Regions from separate parts of the Micromonospora sp. 4G55 genome, predicted to be linked through region 2. Evidence: riboswitches for the same ligand, from Rfam matches in the RefSeq annotation. Region 2 holds a riboswitch; each other region holds the start of a gene.
What was found. Region 2 has a riboswitch for cyclic di-AMP ahead of JNW89_RS08820 (hypothetical protein). Riboswitches for the same ligand answer to the same signal wherever they lie in the genome.

Region 1 (5,898 bases), on a different contig from region 2:
CCCGCCCGGCGATGATCCCGGCCACGATGGTGCCGTGGCCGGCCAGGTCGCACCGGCCCTGCATCGATGGCAGGCCGTTGAAGTCGCGGCCCTCGCGCACCTGCCCCTTGAGCAGCGGATGGGTGGGGGAGACGCCGGAGTCGATGACCGCCACGGTGATCCGCTCGCCCCGGGTGATCCGCCAGGCCGACGCCGGGTCGAGCCGGCGCAGCGCCCACGGCGTCTCGGCGGGGGCGACCCCGCCGGCCGGGCTGGGGCAGTTCGGGGCCGCCACGGCCGGTGCCGGTGACACCACGAGCGAGGCGAGCAGGGCCGCCACCACTCCACCGAGGACGGTCCGGGATGGACGCCCGGAGGTCTCGGTCAGCGCCGTCCCAGTCGGCCGGAAGCTCTCGCGCACGCGCTGAGATTACCGCCGCCGCGCCCGGGACGGGGCGACGGGCGGTCCGGTCCTTCAGGGCGCCCTGCGTCGGGCGTTGCGCGCCGACGAGGCAACCGGACGGGGCCGGCGGTCGTGCCGTGGTCGACCGGACCGACGTCCGGGCAAGCCGGTGGTCGGTCGGGCCGTGGTCACGTCGTGGTCGACCGGACCGACACCGGGGCCGGCGAGCGCCGCGCGGTCGGCGCGGAGCGACGAGGGCGGCCGTCAGGAGCTGGACTCGGCACGCTCGCCGGTGAAGAGGGCGAGCAGGTCACCCACCTGACGGTCGGACTCGGCCGGGTGCCGGAAGTGGCCGCGCGGGTTGACCGTGTACTCGTTGCGCCGGCCCACCCGGGTGCGGTGGAGGTAGCCGCCAACCTCCAGGTCGGCGACGATCGCCTGCGCGGCGCGCTCGGTCACCCCGACCTCGTCGGCGACGTCCCGCAGCCGGGCGGTGGGGTTGCGGGCGATGGCGAGCAGCACGTGCGCGTGGTTGGTGAGGAACGTCCAGTTCCGGGTGCTCCCGTTCTGCGCAGTCGTCGCCATGCCCGCCATCGTATGGCCAGTCCATCGGGTTTTCCGCCCTGGCTCCCCTGGCTCCGCCTCCCGGCCGGCAGCCCGCGGGACGCCGCGACGAAACATCACGTCGACGCCGGGGCAAAGTATGAAATCCGTATCACGTATACCTTGACGTATCTTCTGCTACGTGTGACGGTGGGCGGCGAGGCCGCCTCCGTCGCCGGCCGGGTGTGACCAGGCCGATCTCGTGAGGGACCGAGGTGAGGCAATGACCCTGACCGATCCGACGCAGGCGCTCGCCGAGCTGCACGCCGGCAACCGGCGCTTCGTGACGGGCGCGCAGCGCCACCCCAACCAGGACTCGCTGCACCGGGCGGCGGTCGCCGACGGCCAGCACCCGTTCGCGGTGATCGTCGGCTGCTCCGACTCCCGCCTCGCCGCCGAGATCATCTTTGACCGGGGTCTGGGTGACCTCTTCGTGGTCCGTACCGCCGGGCACACCGCCGGCCCCGAGGTGCTCGGCAGCGTCGAGTACGCGGTGAGCGTCCTGGGCACCCCGCTGGTGGTGGTGCTCGGCCACGACTCCTGCGGGGCGGTCCAGGCCGCCCGGGACGCCGCGCGAACCGGCACGCCGCCGGTCGGGCACCTGCGGGCGGTGGTGGACGCGGTGGCGCCCAGCCTCCGGCGGGCCGCCGAGCAGGGCGTCGACGACGTCGACGGGATTGTCGACATTCACATCGCGCACACCGTCGAGGCGCTGCTGGGCAACTCCGCCGTACTGGCCGCCGCGGTCGCCGAGGGGCGGTGCGCGGTGGTCGGCATGTCGTACCGGCTGGCCGCCGGTGAGGTGCGGACGGTGGCCGCGGTGCCGAGCGCCGTGCCGGCCCAGGCCGGCGATCGGGCGACCGCCGTCGCCGGCTGACCCCCCCCGCACGCGACGAGGGCCGCCCCCACCGGGGACGGCCCTCGTTCGGTACGCGCCGCGCGCTAGAGCATCGACATGTGCACGTGGTCGGTGTGGTTCGACGGTCCGCTGTACGACTTCCACCCGGTCGCCGGGAACCAGATCTGCCGGTTCCAGATCACGTAGTAGATGCCGAGCCGGTCGGCGTTGCGGATCAGGAACGCGGCCAGGTTGTTGCCGTACATCCGGGTGTCGTTGTTGTGCCAGGGCGCGAAGCCGCTCCGCTGCAACGACCAGTCGCAGGCCTTGCCCTTCGGGTGCTCCCACGGTCCACCGGGCCGGTAGCAGCCCGCGAACCGGTTGAAGCCGGCGCGCCGGACCTCCTTGTACGCGTGCAGGGTGCGCGGCGTGATGGTGCCGGAGGTGGTCGGGTCGTCCTCGGTACGCGACTCGGGACGCCAGCTGCCGTCCGCCATCCGGCCGGGGCCGATCCGGGCCACCGGCGAGGTCGCGTCGACCAGGCCGCCGGTGAAGCCCCGGCCACCGACCAGCTGGAGGGCCTTCTCCGCCTCCCGGCTCTCCCGGGCCATGTCGTTGGTGAGCTTCTGCTGCTCGCGCACCTCGGCGTCCAGCGCCAGCTTGGCCTGCTCCGCGCGGTTCTTGGCGGCGGTGACCTTGGCCAGCTTCTGCGCGTTGACCATGTTCAGCTCGTCCAGGGCGGCGGCTCGCCGGACGAACGAGTCGGGGGCGTCACTCTCCAGCAGCATCGCCACCGCGCCGATCCGGCCGGTCCGGTACGACTGCGCCGCGATCTGCGAGACCGTCGGCTGCAACGCCGCCAGCTCGTCCTGCGCGCGCCGCACCTCCAGCGCGAGCTGCTGCTGGCGCTTCTTGGACTTCTCCAGCTGCGTCTTGGCCTTCGAGTACTCGCGGTTGCGCAGCTCGATGACGTCGGTGAGCAGCTTGGGCTCGTCGTCCTCCTCGTGCCCGGAGGGGGTGGGGGTCGAGGGCGCGGCGATCGCGGCTGTCGGCCCGCCGAGGATGGCCAGAGCGGCGAACACGGCCACCACCGGAGTCAACCAGCGGCGCAGGGGTGCCGTCACAGTGTTCCCTTCCGTCGACCGCCGACCGGGTTAGCTGACGGGTTCGGGACGGAAGTGGCCCCTACCGCTCGCGCGGATTCACCCCATGTACCTGGTTCCCCGGTTCGCCTCGCGGCGATTGGGCGGCGGCACCGCAGGCGCCGCTGCGCGCCTTCGGCGGTGACCGGCAGCGAGGTTACCCGAGAGTCGTACCGGGGATCTACGTCCAGAACCCGACTAAAAGCGTTATTTCGTCGTAGCGATGCGTGACGAGTGACGCGTTCGTCAGGTTCCGCGTCGGCGTCGGTCACGCAGCGGAGTGTCACCATGCGGTGTCCGTGCTCCTTTCCGGGTCGGGCCACCGTGCGGGGGCCGGGGTGGACGGTCCGCCGGGACGCGACGCGCTCAGCGCCTCGAGCGCCGCGTCCCGGTCGGCGGAGGGGCGGGGCGTGGGTGCCGGTCCGGTGTCCCGGGCCGGGTCGTCGGCCGGGCCACGACCGGCGGTGGCGACCAGCGCGGCCAGAGCGGTGGTCAGCGGTACAGCGGCGACCAGGCCGAGCGTCGCCACCGCGCTGCGGACGATCTCCTGGGCCAGGAACTCGCTGGTGAGGATCTGGCTCACCGGCCGGCTGTCGGCGGTGAGCAGGAGCAGCAGCGGCAGCGAGGCGCCCGCGTAGGCGAGCACGATGGTGTTCACCGTGGAGGCGATGTGCGCCCGGCCGACCCGGGTGGCGGCCCGGTAGAGCTGCGTCCGGGACAGTCCGGGGTTGGCGTGCGCCAGCTCGGTGACGGTGGCGGCCTGGGTGACGGTGACGTCGTCGAGCACGCCGAGCGAGCCGATGATGATGCCGGCCAGCAGCAGCCCGTGCAGGTCGACGTCGCGCTGGTACATCGACAGCGTGGTGGCCTCCTCGCTGCCGAACCCGGTCAGGTGGGTGGCGGCGGTGGCCAGACTGCCGAGCACTCCGGTCAGCACCAGGCTGCCGAGCGTGCCGAGGACCGCCACCGAGGTCTGCGCGGTGATCCCGTGGGTCAGGTACAGCACCACGAACATGATCAGCGCGGAGCCGGTGATCGCGATCAGCAGCGGCGAGCCGCCCGCCGCGATGCCGGGTACGACGAAGGCCAGCAGGATGGCGAAGCTGGCGCCCAGCCCGGCCAGCGCGGCCAGCCCGCGCAGCCGGCCGAACGCCACGATCGCCGCCGCGAAGAGCGCCACCAGCCACACCAGGGGCTTGCCCCGCTGGTGTTCGGCGATCTGGTAACTGGTGGCGGTGGGGTTGGCCGGGTCGGCGAGCTGGACCAGCACCACCTCGTCGCCCACCGCCACGGTGGGCGCACCCGGGCCGGCGGGCACCGGGGTCTCCACCTGCTGGCCGCTGTCCGGGCCCTGCTCGACCTTGACCGTCACGGTCCCGCACGGGCCCTCGGCCGCGCCGGGCGCCTCCGGCGTCGGTGGGCAGGGTTCGGTCACCACCCGGGTCACCGTGCCGTGGTGGCGCGCCGGCTCGGCGCCGCCGTCGGCCGGCCGCGAGTCGCGCGGCCACAGCACCAGGGCGGCGATCACCGTGATGACGAACAGCGGGACCACCGTCGCGACGAGGATCCGCCGCACCCCCGGTGGGGCGGACGGAGCGGGACGGGTGTGGTCGGCGCCCATTGCGAGTCTCCCAACGATCCAGGGCGGGGTACGTGTCAGCCGGCCGGTCGGTTCACCGGCGGAACGTGCGTGGCGGAACGCGTACCCCGATGTGGGCCCTGGGTGCCGGCGTGCTCACCCAGGGCGACCGGGCGGCGTGGTCGCCCGGTGTGTCGACCCGCCCGGGCGGTCGCCCACGGCCGCCGAGCCCGGCGCGGTACGCGGGCCGGCGGCAGCTGCGGCGGATGGCGAGTCATGGCCGGAGAATGGTAGCCAGGTTCGGTGCGGGTCCGCCCGGTTCGTGCCATCGGCAGCGCGTCCACCGGGCATCGTGGGGGCATGGACCAGCACGCCGGACAGTCCGGGCCCCCGGGGTCGGACCGGCACCGGGGGCACGACAAGCACGCCGGCCACGACCCGGAGATGTTCCGCCGCCGGTTCTGGCTCTGCCTGGCGCTGACCCTGCCCGTGGTCGCCACCAGCCACATGGTGATGGAGTGGTTCGGCTACTCGCTGGAGTTCCCCGGCCGGTCCCTGGTCGGGCCGGTGCTCGGCTCGGTGGTCTTCTGGTGGGGTGGCTGGCCGTTCCTCGTCGGCGCGGTGCGCGAGGTGCGCGACCGGGCCCCGGGGATGATGCTGCTGATCGGGATGGCGATCACCGTCGCGTACGCCGCCTCGCTCGCCACCAGCCTCGGCGCCTTCGAGCTGGACTTCTGGTGGGAGCTGGCCGCCCTGGTCACCATCATGCTGCTGGGGCACTGGCAGGAGATGAAGGCCGTCGGGCAGGCGCGGGGTGCGCTCGCGGCGCTGGCCGCGCTGCTTCCCGACGAGGCCGAGCGGGTCGGGCCGCAGGGCGGCACCGAACGGGTGCCGGTGAGCGGGCTGCGGGTGGCCGACGTGGTGCTGGTCCGTCCCGGTGGCCGGGTGCCGGCCGACGGGCGGATCGTCGACGGGGCCGCCGAGCTGGACGAGTCGATGGTCACCGGTGAGTCCCGCCCGGTCTCCCGGGCGGTCGGGGACCGGGTGGTGGCCGGCACCGTCGCCGCCGACTCGGCGATCCGGGTCCGGGTGGAGGCCGTCGGCGACCAGACCACCCTCGCCGGCATCCAGCGCCTCGTGGCGCAGGCGCAGCAGTCCGGCGGACGGGCGCAGGCGCTGGCGGACCGCTTCGCCGCCTGGCTCTTCTACATCGCCACCGGCACCGCCGTGCTGACCGTCGTGGTGTGGACCGCGCTGGGCGCGCGGGACGAGGCCGTGGTGCGGACCGTGACGGTGCTGGTGATCGCCTGCCCGCACGCGCTCGGCCTGGCCATCCCGCTGGTGATCGCGCTCT
Region 2 (5,898 bases):
ACATCGCCTCGGTGCTGCCCTCGCTCGGCGAGGAGACCGCCACGCTGCACTCGCTGGGCTCGCTCTTCCCGGGCATGTCGGCGACCCGGACCGACCCGCCGGAGGTGGCGGCGGTGAAGGGCTCGCTGCGGATGCGGAAGGTGCTGGAGCGGGCGGTACGCGACGCGGTGCCGGACGGGCCGGACGAGCTGCGCCTGCTCTACCGGGGCGAGCTGCTCCGGCTGGAGCGCCGCGAGCTGGACGGCGTCCGGGACCGGGCGCTGTCCCGGGGCGCGCGCCGCAACGAGGTACGGCGGGTGGCCTTCGACGCGGTGCTCGCGGCGCTGTACGCCCAGGCCCGCCGGCTGGGCGTCCCCCGGCTGCCGGAGCAGCGCGCCTTCGAGGACGAGATCATCGACGGCCGGAGTTCCGCGAGTTCCTCAAGGCGTGGTGGCCCCGGCTGCACCCCGCGGCACGTGCTGGGCTGGCTGGCCCGGCCGGAGCGGCTGCGCCGGTACGCCGGCGGCATCCTGTCCCGGGCGGAGACCGCGCTGCTGGTCGAGGCGTACCGGGTGCTGGACGCGCAGGGGCTGACGGTGGCCGACATCGCCCTGCTCGACGAGCTGGACGCGCTGCTCGGCAAGCCGGTGCAGCGGGCCCGGGCCAAGCGCGACCCGTACCAGTTGGCCGGCGGCGTGCGCGAGCTGAGCACGTTCGCCGACCGGCAGCGGGCCGCCCGGGCGGCGGCCCGGGAACGCCCGGAGGACTACCGCGACTACGCGCACGTGGTGGTGGACGAGTCGCAGGACGTCTCGCCGATGCAGTGGCGGATGGTCGGCCGGCGCGGCCGGCTCGCCTCCTGGACCGTGGTGGGCGACCCGGCGCAGACCGCCTGGACCGGTGACCCGCAGGAGCTGGACCGGGCCCGGGACCAGGCGCTCGGCCGGCGCCGGCGGCACCGCTTCGCGCTGACCACGAACTACCGCAACTCAGCGGAGATCTTCGCGGTGGCGGCGGCGGAGATCCGCCGGCTCTACCCCGACCTGCAGCTGCCGACGGCGGTCCGCTCCACCGGCGTGGAGCCGGTCGCGCTGACCGTCGCCGCCGACGGGCTGCCGGCGGCGACCGTGCAGGCGGTGGACGCGCTGCTCACCGAGGTGGAGGGCACGGTCGGCGTGATCACGCCGGTGCCGCGCCGCGACGAGGTGGCCGGCTGGCTGGACGGGCACGGCGGCTCCCGGCTCCAGGTGGTGACCAGCCTCCAGGCCAAGGGCATGGAGTACGACGGCGTCGTGCTCATCGCCCCGAGCGAGATCCGGGCCGACCCCGGCTCGGGCGTGCGCACCCTCTACGTCGCCCTCTCCCGCGCCACCCAGCGCCTCACCACCATCGACCCCACACCCTGACCCCCGCCCCACCCCGGCCGTCAAGCCGCTCCCGCGTCGCCGCGGACCGCGCACTTTCAGAGAAGAAGGGGCCTCGGAGCGCAAAATAGCCACGCTTTCTCGGAAAGTGCGGGCGCGGCATGGCCGTGGGGGTTAGTTGCATACATAGCGATGTGAGCATAGATTGGGTTCGGGCCGGCGGGGCGACGGAGGGTGTGGGCGTGGGCGCAGGTCATGACCACCACGGGTCGGTCTCGAACGCGGCGCACCGGCACCGGGGGCGGCTCTGGGCGGCCTTCGCGTTGCTCGCCGCGCTGATGGTGGTCGAGGCGGTCACCGCGTTCGGCACCGGCTCGCTGGCCCTGCTCTCCGACGCCGGGCACATGTTCACCGACGTGCTCGGCATCGGCATGGCGCTGGCCGCCATCACCGCCACCCGGCACGGCGACCGGGACCCGCAGCGCACCTTCGGGCTCTACCGGCTCGAGGTGCTGGCCGCGCTCGCCAACGCCGCCCTGCTCAGCGGGGTGGCGATCTACGTGCTGATCGAGGCGGTCCGCCGGTTCGGCGACCCGCCGGAGGTGCGGACCGGGCCGATGCTGGCGGTGGCGGTGCTCGGCCTGCTGGCCAACCTCGTCGCGTTCGCGCTGCTGCGCGAGGGGGCGCGGGAGAGCATCAACCTGCGCGGGGCGTACCTGGAGGTGCTCGGCGACCTGCTCGGCTCGCTGGGCGTGATCGGGGCCGCGCTGCTCATCGCCGGCACCGGCTGGTGGTGGGCCGACCCGGCGGTGGCGGTCGCGATCGGCCTGTTCATCCTTCCCCGCACCTGGCGGCTCGGCCGCGCGGCGGTGCGCATCCTGGTCCAGGCCGCCCCGGAGCATCTCCAGGTGACCGCCGTGCACGACCGGCTGACCGCCGTCCCCGGCGTCGCCGAGGTGCACGACCTGCACGTCTGGACGCTCACCTCCGGCATGGAGGTCGCCTCCGCCCACCTCACCATGGTCCCCGGCGCCGAGGTCGGCACGGTGCTCGCCGCCGCCCGCACCGCCCTGCACGAGGACTTCCACATCGAGCACGCCACCCTCCAGATCGAGCCGGGGGCCGCCCCCGGCGCCTGTGGGCAGGTCGAGTGGTGACAAAATCGGACACCTATTGTCCGGTTGTGCCACCTACACCACGATTCACTCCAGTACCCTCAGTCACGAAACGGGCGGGTGTCACACCCGTACCGGTAGGCTCGGTCCCGGCCTCCGCCAGGCGGCACCCTCCGGTGCCGGCGGTGGCCGTCGCCTAATCGCCTGCCAGGGCGAGCCGGGGAACCATGTTCGTGGGGTGCATCCGCGTCAGCGGTAGGGATCTTCCGTCCCGAACCCGTCAGCTAACCCGGTCGGCGGCTGACGGAAGGACATGTGCATGCACGTACGACGTACCACCGCACGGCTGGTGGCCGCGGTCGTCGCGACGCTCGCCCTCGGGGTGTCGTCCGCGCCGGTCCCGGCGACGGCCGCTCCCCCCGCCACCGGGCTCGCCGCCGCCCCCGGCAACGACGAGGAGGGCGGCACCCCGGCACTGCGCGCCCAGCTCGACGCAGCCAGCAAGGGCTGGATCGACGCCAAGGCCGCGCTGGAACGCTCCACCAAGCGGCAGCAGGAACTCAACAACCAGCTCAAGACGATGGAGTCGGAGCTGACCGTCCGGCAGGGCAAGGTCGGCGAGATCGCCGGCGTGGCGTACCGGACCGGGCGACTCGGGCCGGTGTCGGCGCTGCTCAACAGCTCCAGCCCGGAAGGCTTCCTGGACCGGGCGGCGGCGCTGGAGACGGTGGCTTCCAACGAGGACCGGGAGCTGCGCAACCTGATCCGGACCCGCGACGAGGCCACCCGCACCCGGGGCGCGCTCGACAAGGAGCTCGTCGAGCAGCGCAAGCAGGTCGCGGTGATGGCCAAGCGCAAGCAGCAGGCCGAACGGGCCCTGGCGGTGGCCGCCGCCGACAAGCCCGCCGCCAGCGCCGGCGGCGGCTCCAACGCGGGGACCTCCACCGCCAACGCCAAGGCGGCGCCGCGCAACCCCGACGGCTCCTGGCCGTCGGAGTCGTGCAGCGTCAACGACCCCACCCCGGCCAACGGCTGCATCACCCCGCGCATGCTCAACGCGCTGCAGCAGGCTCAGGCGGCCGGCTTCACCCGGTACGTCTCCTGCTACCGCCCCAGCGGCTCCGGCGAGCACCCCAAGGGCCGGGCCTGCGACTTCGCGGCGCAGAAGAGCGGCTTCGGCGGCGACGCGACCGGCGGCGACAAGACGTACGGCAACAACCTGGCCGCGTACTTCATCCGCAACTCCGACCGGCTCGCCGTGCTCTACGTGATCTGGTACCGGCAGATCTGGCTGCCCAGCAGCGGGTGGAAGTCGTACAGCGGGGCCGGCGGGGACCCGTCCAGCGACCACACCAACCACGTGCACCTGTCGGTCTACTGACCGACCCGCGGCGGGGCCCGTCCGAGGCGGACGGGCCCCGTCGTACGCGCGTCGACGTACCCGGGATGTCGTCGACCGGCCCACGACGCAGCGCGACGGCCGGGCGAGCATCAAGGCATGACCCGACTCTCCCCCGACGGCCGCAAGACCCTGCTCACCCTGCACCTGGTGACCGCGCTGGGCTGGCTCGGCGCGGACCTCGTGCTGCTCACCCTCGGCATCGCCGGGCTGCGCGGCGCCGACCCGGAGGTGGTCTACCCGGCGGCGGCGCTGGTCGCGACCTGGCTCTTCGCGCCGCTGAGCGTGCTGGTCTGGGTGGTCGGCGTGACCAGCGCGCTGCTGACCCCCTGGGGACTGCTGCGCTGGCGTTGGGTGGTGGTCAAGCTGGTGCTCACCACGGTGATGATCGGCCTGGTGCTCTTCGCGCTGACGCCGAACCTGCGCGCCGCCGCCGGACCGGACGCCACCGCGCACCAGCGCATCGACGTGGTGGTCGCCCCCGCGGTCTCCACCGGCCTGCTGGTCACCATGACCGTGATCTCCACCTGGAAGCCGTGGGGCCGCAACCGCCGGGCTGTCCCGCCGCCCCGCCGGACGGCGGCACCCGCCGGCCGCCGCTGACTGGACCGGGGGGGGTCAGCTCGGGACCGGGCCGCCGTCGGCCTTCCGGTCCAGCACCGGGCCGAGCCGGCTGGCCAGGCCCAGGTGCGCGGCCCGGGCCTGGCGGAACGCGTACCCGAACAGCGGCGCCGGCGCGGAGAGGGTGATCTCCACGTCGATCCGCAGCACGTCGCCCTCCTCCTGGAGCCGGGTGTGGTTGCGCACGGTCGTGCCGGGCTGCTGCCGGGCCACCGTGACGATCTCGTCGTCGGAGACCACCAGGACGTCGGCCTGGTAGGTGACCGGGAACCGCAGCGGCCCCAGCTCCAGCCGGTCGGTGATGGCGTAGCTGGCCCGCGCGCCCGGACGGGTCGGCAGCCGGCGCACCCGGACGATCAGCGGATGCAGCTCCTCCTGCCGGGCGGGATCGCTCAACAGCGCCACCGCGTCCGCCCGTGAGCAGCGCGCCTGCACCGTGTAGCTGAACGACTCCCGCCGGACCACTCCACCCTCCACCCCTCGTCGGTCGCCCGATCGTCCCGTACGACGGCCGGGCTGGCAATCGCAGGCGGCATGACGGTGCCCCGGCGGGGAATCCGGCCGGCGACGGCCACGGGAGGCGGGGCATGGACGGGTACGACGGATGAGCGGGCACGTGATGGTCTTCGCTCCGACGCCACGGCTGACGGTGACCGTCGACCAGCCCAGCGACCAGCCGGAACTGCACCTGCACCCGGGCGGGCAGGGCGTCTGGCAGGCCCGGATGATCATGTCGCTGGGGGTGCCGGTGGTGCTCTGCACGACGCTCGGCGGCGAGCTCGGGCAGGTGCTGGAGCCGCTGCTGGCCACCGAGGGGGTGGACCTGCGGGTGGTGCGGCGCGACTCGTGCAGCGGCGGCTACGTGCACGACCGGCGCGACGGCACCCGGCACGAGATCGTCGACGTGGTCGGCGCGCCGCTGAGCCGGCACGAGCTGGACGAGCTCTACAACCTCTCGCTCGGTGAGGGGCTGCGGGCCCCGGTGAGCGTGCTCAGCGGCCCCAACGAACCCTCGCTCGTCCCGGCCGACCTCTACCGCCGCTTCGCCGCCGACCTGGGCGCCAACGGCGGCCGGGTGGTGGTGGACCTCGCCGGCGAGCACCTGACCGCCGTGCTGGCCAGCGGGGTGTTCTTCCTCAAGGTCAGCCACGAGGAGCTGATCGCCGACGGGCGGTCCACCGGCGCGGAGGAGGACGAACTCACCCGCGCCATGTACGACCTGCACGCCTCCGGCGCCGAGAACGTGGTGGTCAGCCGGGCCGACCGGCCGGCGCTCGCCCTGGTCGACGGGGAGGTGTTCGAGGTGGAGATGCCCCGGCTGGAGGCGGCCGACCCGCGCGGGGCCGGCGACTCGATGACCGCCGGGGTGGCGCCGTGGTCGCCGGCGGCGGCGACGTGCGTACCGCGATCCGCACCGGCG
Region 3 (5,898 bases), on a different contig from region 2:
CGGCGACACCACCGATGGTGACGCCGGCGGAGAGGAACGCGAAAACCGGCACCGCCACCCCGGCGGAAATGGGCCGGAACCGGTGCTCGAAGTGCTCGGCCAGACCCGGTCCCGCATCCGGCCCACCGGCGGCTTCGCTGCGGATCACCGGAACGGTGAACGCCAACAGGACCCCCGCCACGGTGGCGTGCACCCCGGACTCGTGCATCAGCGTCCAGGTCGCCGCGGCCAGGGGCAGCAGCAGCCACCACGACCGGACCCGGCGCTGCACCAGCAAGCCGAACACCGCCAGCGGCACCAGGGCGCCCAACAGCGGCGCGACCGACAAGTCGCTGGTGTAGAAGACCGCGATGATGACGATCGCCAGCAGGTCGTCAACGACGGCCAGGGTGAGCAGGAAGGTGCGCAGCGCGGAGGGCAGGAACCGGCCGACCACCGCGAGCACCGCCAGCGCGAAGGCGATGTCGGTCGCGGTCGGGATGGCCCAGCCCTTGACCGCGCCCCCGCCCGCGCCGGCGGCGATGACGTAGTAGATGGCGGCCGGCAGGAGCACCCCACCGACGGCCGCCGCGACCGGCACCGCGGCGCGACGCGGATCCCGCAGGTCGCCGGCGACGAACTCACGCTTGAGTTCCAGGCCGGCGACGAAGAAGAAGATCGCCAGCAGGCCGTCGGCAGCCCAGGTGGCCAGGCTGAGGTCGAGGTGCAGCGACGCGGGACCGACCCGGAAGTCCCGAAGCGACTGGTAGCTGTCCGCCCAGGGCGAGTTCGACCAGACGAGCGCCAACAGGGCCCCGATGAGCAGAAGGCCTCCGCCCACGGTCTCCTTGCGGAGAATGGCGGAGATACGGCTGGTCTCGCCCCACGAGCGTCGGGCGAACAGGTTGGCACGGCGCCGGGTGGCGTCGGTCACGGAAACTCCTCGTCGGCAGGGGTCGCGTCATCCATCGCCGACCAGACTTCCCGGCACACCTGGGCCAACCCTATCCGGCACCGCGGCGGGCCCGTCGGGTTCCGCGCTCGGCCGTGCTCGGGACCGGGCACGTGGCGCTGCCGCTACCCGGCGCGGCGCGACCAACCGGCCGTCGCCACCGCCAGGTGAATCGGAGTGACACCGCGCCGGGTGCTCCGACGGTGCGCCACGGGAGACCACGACGCGCGGCACGGGCCGGCCGGGCGTCGATACGGTCCACCCCTGGTGCAGGGCGGTGACGCGTCAGAGGCTGAGCTTCTGACCGGGGAAGATCAGCCCCGGGTCGCGCCGACCACGCGCTTGTTGCGCTCGTACAGCGCCTGCCAGCCACCGGCCAGGTCCCGGGCGTCGGCGATCTGCGACAGGGTGTCACCCGGCCGCACCACGTACACGTCGCCGGTCCCGGCCGGCGCGCTGCGCCGCTGGCTGCGGGTGCTGTGCTGCTCCCGCGAGGACCGCTCGGTGGCGGTGGCCCTCGACGAGCGCCGCTCCGACTTCTGCGATTTCTGCGACTTCTCCGAGGTGGTGGAGTAGCTCCTGGTGGAGCCACCCTTCCGGCCGCAGGTCGGCCAGGCACCGATGCCCTGACCGTCGCGCACCTTCTCGGCGATCGCGATCTGCTCGCCCCGGCTGGCCAGGTCGGCGCGGGAGGCGTACTTCTTGCCGCCGTAGCCGGACCAGGTGCTCTGCGAGAACTGCAGGCCGCCGTAGTAGCCGTTGCCGGTGTTGATGTGCCAGTTGCCGCCGGACTCGCACTGGGCGATCGCGTCCCAGTTGACGCTGGCGGCGCTCGCCGGCGACGCCGGTGCCAGGACGGCGGCGACCCCGGTGACCGCACCGACGGCGAGCGTGCCGACGGCGATGCGGCGCGAGCTGACCCGTCGGTGACGGGCGGTGTATTCAGTTGCCATGTGGATTCCTCCACGCCGACGAGGTGAGCTGTCGGGTTCGGGCCGAGGAGCCCGGCCGCCCGTGGGCGGCTTCACCCCGAGGTGACGTGCACCGAGGAACGTGTGGGTCCCCCGCTCCATGCCCGCTGAAAAGGTCCCACCGGCCGGCGGCATGGATTAGGCGTTACCGGCCGTGGTGTCCGCGATCGCGAACACGAACGACGTTAGGAACTGTTTCGGGCGATTGCCCACTTCTTGTGAAGTTCTTCACCCGGCTGAGCGACGGCTTCGTCCTTCGAGTTGCGGGGTGGCCGGCGGTGCTCTACAAGGGCCGGTCGGGAACCTGTCACGACTGGGCCGAAAGTCTCGCCCCGAGCGGCGGATCAGGTGCCGTCACCTCCCCGTCTTCGCTGGTCAGGCGGGTTCGATCGGCGGCCCGCGCCGCCGGACGGTCAGCGTTGCCGCTGATTGGCGACTCATGTCTGGGCAGCCCGGCCGCCGACTCGGACGGTAGGGAGCAGAGCGCGGCCGCGGCGCCGACGCTTCGGACCCGCCGACCGTCGGATGCCGGTCGCCGGCGCCCTGGCCGTCACGGTCCGCCTCGGTTCGCGGCGGCCGGCCATCCGCGAGAGGAAGGACCTTCATGGACACCGTCAGCATCGACACCGACTACCTCGTCGCCACCCTGGACGAGGACGACGACCCGGAGAGCCTGGCCGGCGACGAGGTCGACTTCGACCTGGCCGCCGCGCTGGAAGAGGAGGAGTGAGATGGGCGTGCACCTGGCGCCCGCGCTGCGGGTGCTGCGCGAGGAGATAGACACCCGCTGGCCGCAGCGGGACCGCAAGTCCGACGGCTGGTTGGGCGATGCCAGTCACCAGGCGCGCCGCTCGGACCATAATCCGGACAATGACGACCAGTCGGTCAACGCGGTGGACGTGGACGTCGACGGGATCGACCCGCTGCTGGTCGTCCGGCAGGCCGTCAACCATCCGTCCACCCAGTACGTCATCTACGACCGGAAGATCTGGAGCCGTACCCGCAGCTTCCGACCGGCCCGGTACACCGGGCCGAACCCGCACGACAAGCACCTGCACGTCAGCGTCAGCCACCAGCGGAGCCTGGAGGACAGCCGCCACCCGTGGGGGATCGCCACCGCCACGACGGCGCGGCTCGGCGACCGGCTGCTGCGCGCCGGCTGCCGGGGCGGTGACGTCCGGGAGTTGCAGGCCGTCGCCAACCGCCTCGGGGCCCGGCTGACGGCCGACGGGGTGTTCGGGCCGGCCGTGGCCGCCTGGGTACGGTCGTTCCAGACCGCCCGAAAGCTCACCGCCGATGGGGTGGTCGGCCCGCGTACCGTGGCGGCCCTGCGCGCGGCCGTCACGCCGGCCCCCGTCGGTGCCCAGCGGCCGGCCGGCGACGCCGGTGTCCGGGGGCAGACCGGGCTCGCGGACGCTGCGGCGCGGCAGCACGGGCGGGGACGTGGCCTTCGTTCAGCGGTTCGTCGGCGCGAAGCGGTGCGGCCCGGCGAACGGCGCCTTCGACGCGAAGACCGAGGCCGGCGTGCGCTGGTACCAGGGCATGCGGGGGCTGACCGTGGACGGGGTGGTCGGCCCGGCCACCTGGGCGGCGATGGGCGTGCGGGTCGGTTCCTGAGCAGGCGCCCCCGCCCGGTGCTCCCCCACCGGGCCGGGGCCGTCGTCGCGTCAGAGGGTACGGGCCAGCCGGTCGGCGAGGACCCGGGCGAACCGGGCCGGGTCGGCCAGGTCGCCGCCCTCGGCGAGCAGCGCCATGCCGTACAGCAGCTCGGCGGTCTCGGTGAGGGCACCCGAGTCGCCGCCACGCTCGTGCGCCGCGCGCAGGCCGGTGACCAGCGGGTGGGTCGGGTTGAGTTCGAGGATGCGCTTGACCTTCGGCACCTCCTGCCCCATCGCGCGGTACATCTTCTCCAGCGTGGGCGTGATGTCGTGCGCGTCGCCGACGATGCAGGCCGGCGAGGTGGTCAGGCGGGAGGAGAGCCGCACCTCCTTGACGCTGTCGGCCAGCGCGCCGCCGAGGAAGGCGAGCAGGGCGGCGTACTCCTTGGTCTGCCGCTCCCGTTCCGTTTCGGCCTCCTCGCGCTCCTGCGCGGTGTCCAGGTCCACCTGCCCTTGGCGATCGAGCGCAGCGGCCGGCCGTCGAACTGCGCGACCCGCTCCACCCACACCTCGTCGACCGGGTCGGTGAGCAGCAGCACCTCGTAGCCCTTGGCGCGGAAGGCCTCCATGTGCGGCGAGTTCTCCAGCATGGCCCGGGTCTCGCCGGTGGCGTAGTAGGTCTCCTCCTGGCCGTCCTTCATCCGCTCGACGTACTCGCGCAGCGTGGTGGGCTCGGTGGCGTCGTGGGTGGAGGCGACCGAGACGATGTCGAGGATCGCCTGCTGGTTGTCCGGGTCCTCCAGCAGCCCCTCCTTGACCACCCGGCCGAACTCCGACCAGAAGGCCCGGTACCGGTCGGCGTGCTCGGTACGCATCTCCTTGACGGTGGCGAGCACCTTGCGGACCAGCCGGCGGCGCACGATCTGGATCTGCCGGTCCTGCTGGAGGATCTCCCGGGAGATGTTCAGCGACAGGTCGTGCGCGTCCACCACGCCCTTGACGAAGCGCAGGTAGTTGGGCATGAGCGCGGCGCAGTCGTCCATCACGAACACCCGCTTGACGTACAGCTGCACCCCGCGCCGGCCGTCGGCCATGAACAGGTCGAACGGCGCGTGCGTGGGGATGAAGAGCAGCGCCTCGTACTCGAAGACGCCCTCTCCCCGCATGTGGATGGTCTCCAGCGGGTCGGCCCAGTCGTGGCTGACGTGCCGGTAGAAGTCGCGGTACTCCTCCTCGGCGACCTCGTCGCGCGGCCGGGCCCAGAGCGCCTTCATCGAGTTGAGGGTGACCGGCTCGGCGTCGGGCGTGACGAGCCGGATCGGCCAGGCGATGAAGTCGGAGTACCGCTTGACGATCTCGCGGATCTTGCCGTGGTCGGTGTAGTCGGCGAGATTGTCCTCGCTGTCGGCCGGCTTCAGGTGCACGGTGACCGAGGTGCCCTGCGGAGCGTCGTCGACCGTCTCCACGACGTAGGTGCCCTCGCCGGTGGACTCCCAGCGGGTGCCCTCGGTCTGGCCGGCCCGGCGGGTCAGCAGGGTGACGGTGTCGGCCACCATGAACGTCGAGTAGAAGCCGACGCCGATCAGGTCCTGGGCGGAGGCCTCCCGGGACTCCTTCAGCTTGCGTAGCAGCTCGGCCGTGCCGGAGCGGGCGATGGTGCCGATCAGCGAGACGACGTCCTCGCGGGACATGCCGATGCCGTTGTCCCGCACGGTGAGGGTGCGGGCCGCCGGATCGGTCTCGATCTCGATGTGCAGGTCGGCGGTGTCGGCCTCCAGATCCTTGTCGACCAGCGACTCCAGCCGCAGCTTGTCCAGCGCGTCGGAGGCGTTGGAGACCAACTCCCGCAGGAAGACGTCCTTGTGCGAGTAGATCGAGTGCACCATCAACTGCAGCAGTTGACGCGTCTCGGCCTGGAACTCCAACGTCTCGGTCCGGCTACTCACACCAACCTCCTCATCGGCTCGTTTCGGTCCACGGACAGGATCCGCGGGAGAAGGATACGAGCGTCGTGGTCGCCCGGTCACCGCCGGTCGTCAGCCGGGTGGCGCGCCAGCAGATAGGCCTGCGGGGTGGGTTCCGGCCGCCCGGCGAACTCCTGCGGCTCGCGCTGCATCCGCGCGTGCACCACCAGCCCGGCGGCGTCCAGCAGGGCCGCCACCCGGTCGGGCCGGCGCCGGTGGAAGGTGAGCGAGACCGGGCGTCCCCACGCGTCCGTGCGGTGCACCGGCTCGTCACCGACCTGGAAGGCCAGCAGCAGGTGCCCACCGGGAGCGAGGACCCGGTGAAACTCGGCGAAGGCGGCCGGCAGCCGGTCGTCGGGCAGGTGGATGACCGAGTACCAGGCGACCAGGCCGGCGAGCGCGCCGTCGGCCAGGTCGAGCTCCAGCATGGACCC

Region 1: it holds a riboswitch for cyclic di-AMP, as region 2 does, so the genes downstream of both, JNW89_RS22585 (hypothetical protein) here and JNW89_RS08820 (hypothetical protein) in region 2, are expected to answer to the same signal.
Region 3: it holds a riboswitch for cyclic di-AMP, as region 2 does, so the genes downstream of both, JNW89_RS37315 (transglycosylase family protein) here and JNW89_RS08820 (hypothetical protein) in region 2, are expected to answer to the same signal.

The regions. Positions count from the first base shown of each region.
Region 1 covers NZ_JAEVHN010000315.1:343-6,240, reverse strand. Annotated here, with positions in the region: gene JNW89_RS22600 (S8 family serine peptidase) at 1-400, opposite strand, end outside; gene JNW89_RS22595 (helix-turn-helix domain-containing protein) at 647-976, opposite strand; gene JNW89_RS22590 (carbonic anhydrase) at 1,209-1,862, shown strand; gene JNW89_RS22585 (hypothetical protein) at 1,928-2,947, opposite strand; cyclic di-AMP (ydaO/yuaA leader) riboswitch at 2,952-3,082, opposite strand; gene JNW89_RS22580 (YibE/F family protein) at 3,249-4,586, opposite strand; partial or broken gene JNW89_RS22575 (HAD-IC family P-type ATPase) at 4,905-5,898, shown strand, end outside.
Region 2 covers NZ_JAEVHN010000067.1:7,058-12,955, reverse strand. Annotated here, with positions in the region: gene JNW89_RS08830 (AAA family ATPase) at 1-1,385, shown strand, start outside; gene JNW89_RS08825 (cation diffusion facilitator family transporter) at 1,586-2,500, shown strand; cyclic di-AMP (ydaO/yuaA leader) riboswitch at 2,642-2,773, shown strand; gene JNW89_RS08820 (hypothetical protein) at 2,778-3,839, shown strand; gene JNW89_RS08815 (hypothetical protein) at 3,957-4,460, shown strand; gene JNW89_RS08810 (SRPBCC family protein) at 4,476-4,943, opposite strand; gene JNW89_RS08805 (PfkB family carbohydrate kinase) at 5,083-5,898, shown strand, end outside.
Region 3 covers NZ_JAEVHN010000098.1:3,949-9,846, forward strand. Annotated here, with positions in the region: gene nhaA (Na+/H+ antiporter NhaA) at 1-913, opposite strand, end outside; gene JNW89_RS37315 (transglycosylase family protein) at 1,246-1,884, opposite strand; cyclic di-AMP (ydaO/yuaA leader) riboswitch at 1,883-2,057, opposite strand; gene JNW89_RS36685 (hypothetical protein) at 2,507-2,632, shown strand; partial or broken gene JNW89_RS38690 (peptidoglycan-binding protein) at 2,634-3,173, shown strand; gene JNW89_RS38060 (peptidoglycan-binding protein) at 3,346-3,519, shown strand; partial or broken gene htpG (molecular chaperone HtpG) at 3,570-5,386, opposite strand; gene JNW89_RS11375 (class I SAM-dependent methyltransferase) at 5,524-5,898, opposite strand, start outside.